Regions from separate parts of the Pedobacter alpinus genome, predicted to be linked through region 2. Evidence: riboswitches for the same ligand, from Rfam matches in the RefSeq annotation. Region 2 holds a riboswitch; the other holds the start of a gene.
What was found. A riboswitch is a leader RNA that binds a small molecule or an ion and turns the genes downstream of it on or off. The one in region 2 is predicted to bind S-adenosylmethionine.
Positions count from the first base shown of each region.

Region 1: another riboswitch for S-adenosylmethionine. It lies ahead of metH (methionine synthase); the one in region 2 lies ahead of ACFSSE_RS17780 (O-acetylhomoserine aminocarboxypropyltransferase/cysteine synthase family protein).

Region 1 covers NZ_JBHULV010000022.1:106,984-109,193, reverse strand. Annotated here, with positions in the region: gene metH (methionine synthase) at 1-1,340, opposite strand, end outside; SAM riboswitch class I at 1,583-1,696, opposite strand; gene ACFSSE_RS07015 (PepSY-associated TM helix domain-containing protein) at 1,868-2,210, shown strand, end outside.
Region 2 covers NZ_JBHULV010000057.1:6,026-8,235, forward strand. Annotated here, with positions in the region: gene mgtE (magnesium transporter) at 1-85, opposite strand, end outside; SAM riboswitch class I at 502-604, shown strand; gene ACFSSE_RS17780 (O-acetylhomoserine aminocarboxypropyltransferase/cysteine synthase family protein) at 814-2,118, shown strand; gene ACFSSE_RS17785 (homoserine O-acetyltransferase family protein) at 2,133-2,210, shown strand, end outside.

The DNA.
Region 1 (2,210 bases), on a different contig from region 2:
ATCAAGTTTAGGAATTTGGTCATTGCAGCTTCAGAATCAAGCATACCTTCATCCATATTTACATCAATAACCTGTGCACCACCTTCTACTTGCTGACGAGCAATTGATAAAGCGCTATCAAAATCGCCACTTAAAATAAGTTTGGCAAATTTTGGAGAACCGGTAACGTTAGTACGTTCGCCCACGTTTACAAACATGGTATCAGGCTTTATAACAACAGCTTCTAAGCCAGATAAACGCATAAATGGTTCAATTTCTGGTATTTCTCTTGGCGGATATTTAGCCGCTATAGTTGCCATTGCTTTAATGTGCTGAGGCGTTGTGCCGCAACAGCCACCAATAATATTTATAAAACCAGAAGCCATAAAATCTTCTACCAAAACTCCAGTTTCTCTTGCAGTTTCATCGTACTCACCAAACTCGTTAGGTAAGCCCGCATTTGGGTAAGCAGAAACAAACATTTCTGATTTTGCAGAAAGCTCTTCAATATGCGGACGCATATCTTTTGCACCTAAAGCACAGTTTAATCCGATAGATAATAAATCGCCATGACGCATTGAATTTAAAAAAGCTTCAACCGTTTGCCCAGATAAAGTTCTTCCAGATGCATCGGTAATGGTACCGGAGATCATGATGGAGAGCCTCACCCTCGGTCCCTCTCCGAAGGAGAGGGATGCCTGTCCTTGTTGATAAACTGAGGACGATAAGTTGGAAGGAAGCTCTTCTGAGTTCTTTATTTTATCATTGAGTTCTGCTTCATACCTTTTAATCGCAAAAATTGCGGCTTTGGCATTTAAAGTATCAAAAATGGTTTCTACCAACAATAAATCAGAACCACCATCTACTAAACCACGCACTTGTTCATAGTAAGCTTCTTCTAATTGCTCAAAAGAAATGGCTCTATAACCTGGATCGTTTACATCTGGCGACATAGACAAAGTACGGTTGGTTGGACCAACTGCACCAGCCACAAAACGAGGTTTATCAGGATTTTTTAATGTATATTCTGTAGCAATTTCTTTCGCAATTTTTGCACCCTCAAAACTCAATTCGTACGATAAATCTTCCATTCCATAATCGGCCATGGAAATACGTTGCGTACTAAAAGTATTTGTTTCAATAATATCTGCTCCAGCATCTAAATATTCGGCATGAACTGCCTTTATCACATCTGGACGAGTGATATTCAATAAATCATTATTACCCTTTACATCAGATGGGTGATCTTTAAAACGTTCTCCACGGAAATCTTCTTCAGTTAACTTGTAGCGCTGAATCATGGTTCCCATTGCACCATCTATAACTAATATTCGTTTTTGTAATTCTTTTCTGATATCCATATTTTTTATTAGATATGAGAAGTGAGATAGGAGATATGAGACTTTGCAAGATTGCAAAAAAGCTTTCTTTCAAATCTTCCCAAAAGGATGCCTATGGCACAAATCAATATTCTCAAATCTTTTATCGAGAAACATAATGAAGACAAAAAAGATTGCCACAAAGCATTCTCTCAAATCTCGTATCTGTAATCTCAAATCTTTAAAAGCTTAGAAGAAAAGTCGGGGTAGGTAATTAGGACTTCAACTTATCTTTTCCGTCTGCTAGTTAGCTAGTGTCCGAATAGAATTTAGCACCTTGTTTGCACAGGTTGCTAAGACTTCGCAGGGTCTAATCCCTCCGTCTTTCTTTATAAGCGATGCAAAAGTCGTGATATTTTTAATCAAAAACAAATTTCCTTTCCTTGAGAAAATGGTAAAAATCAATTAAAAAATACAGATCTGTTATTTAGAATTATTATAAATAAAATTTGAATGTTTATTTAATAGCTCTATATTTGCATTGTTTATAATTAGTCTAAATAAAAATTATGTTTAAAAAAGTAAATGCTTGGCTACATTTATGGTTAGGAATTAGTTCGGGGATTATTGTAGTTATTGTTAGTATAACCGGTTGCATTTATGTGTTTGAAAATGAAATAAGGGGTTTATATGAACCTTGGCGCTTTGTTAAAGTACAAAACAAAACATTTGTTAAACCATCGGAATTATTAGCTGCTGCATCACCTTTTTTAAAAGATCAAAAACCAACTAGTATTATTTATAATCCTAAAGGAGAGTCTTCAGAAGTAGCTTCTTATAATAGAAAAGAGGGAAGCTTTATTAATATCTATGTTAATCCATATACAGCTAATGTATTAAAGGTAAAATCTG
Region 2 (2,210 bases):
ATAAGAGTAATAACTCTTGATCATCTCCTTCTAAAGCTTGTTTTACTTTAAGGATATCTGTTTTGTCAATTTCAAAAGATTGCATCACAGCTAAATTAAATTTAAACCTTCAAAGTGCAGCATTTTAAGAAATATTAATTTTATTTTTTTGAGGAGAAGTTTATTAAAACAGGATTAAAACCTATAATTTGATAATAAATACTAGGATTATAAGAGCCTGTTTAAAATTTATCTAATAATTTGTTTATGCTTCTTTTTGACTACAACTTCGTTAAATTTTCCGAGATAGCTTCCGGCTATCTCTACAAAATTTGCCTCGTTTCGCCCAAAAATAAGCTATAAACATTATCACAATAACAAATTTAAACAGGCTCTAAGAAAGCAAAATTTAAATATTTTCAAATTTTTCCAAATTTTATTTGGAATATACAATTAAATCCACTTATATTCGCAACATCATTTGGTTGAGATACCAAAATCAATTCCTCTAATACAGGTCTTGGTTTATAAAGAAGTGGCGAGAGATTAGGCTCTAAAACCCACTGGCAACCCTTAGCATAAAAGAGAAGGTGCCAATTCCTAGCCCGAAAGGGGGATATAAATTTTTAAGACATGACAGCAAACAACAACAAATTCTCAGGTTTATCCTTTTTAGAAGGATTAAAAAAGCAAAAACCACAATTAGTATTTTCTACTTGTATGTGTTTTTGCATGTGCTAACCACGCATTAGTTTTCGCTATTATAGATTTATTCTGCAATTGCCTCCTTTAATTAAAATCAACCCAATTTTTTTTTACATAAACTATTTAAAAATGTCAACAGAAAACTTAAAATTTGAAACATTACAAATACACGCTGGCCAAGTTATAGATCCAACAACTGGCTCAAGGGCTGTGCCTATTTATCAAACAACTTCTTACGCTTTTAATAATTCAGAGCATGGTGCAAATTTATTTGCATTAAAAGAATTTGGAAACATCTACACCCGTATAATGAACCCAACTACAGACGTTTTTGAAAAAAGGATTGCTGCTTTAGAAGGTGGAGTTGCTGCTTTAGCAGTAGCATCTGGGCAAGCTGCTCAGTTTTTAGCCTTATCAAACATTTTAGAAGCAGGCGATAACTTTGTAACCAGCAGATATTTATACGGTGGTACTTACAACCAATTTAAAGTTCAATTTAAACGTTTAGGTATTGAGGCTAAGTTTGTAGAAAACGAAGAGCCAGAAAGTTTTGATGCTTTAATTAATGATAAAACAAAAGCCATTTATTTAGAAACAATTGGTAACCCAGCATTTAACATACCTGATTTTGAAAAAATTGCTGCGGTTGCTAAGAAGCATGATTTACCTCTAATTGTTGATAATACTTTTGGTGCAGGTGGTTATTTATTTCGCCCTTTAGAGCATGGAGCAAACATTGTGGTAGAATCTGCTACTAAATGGATTGGTGGACATGGAACCAGCATTGGTGGAGTAATTGTGGATGGTGGAAATTACAATTGGGGTAATGGTAAATTTCCTCAATTTTCTGAACCATCTGAAGGTTACCATGGCTTAATATTCTCTGATGTTTTTGGTGTTGATGGTCCGTTTGGGAATATTCAATTTATAATTAGAGCTAGGGTTGAAGGCTTAAGAGATTTTGGTGCCGCTATTTCTCCTTTCAACTCGTTTCAATTAATACAAGGTTTGGAAACACTTTCTTTAAGGGTACAGCGCCATGTAGAAAATGCTTTAGAATTGGCTAAATGGTTAGAAAGCCATCCACAAGTTAAATCAGTTAATTATCCTGGTTTAATATCTTCTCCTTACCATGAATTGGCTAAGAAATACTTAAAAAGAGGTTTTGGTGGTGTTTTATCTTTTGAATTAGCGGGAGATAAAGAACAAACTAAGTCTTTTGTGGATAACTTAAAACTGACCAGCCATTTAGCTAACGTTGGTGATGCTAAAACTTTAATTATACAACCATCTGCAACAACACACCAACAGTTAAGTGCAGAAGATCAGGTAAAATCTGGCGTAAGCCCTACCCTTTTACGTGTTTCTGTAGGTATAGAACATATAGACGATATTAAAGCTGACTTTGAGCAAGCATTTGCAGCTGTAAAATAAAACCTTTTTCAATAATGACTATCAAAACATTTCAATATAAAAGTGCCTTTAAGTTAGAAAGCGGGAAAAAGCTGAGAAGTTTAGACATTGCT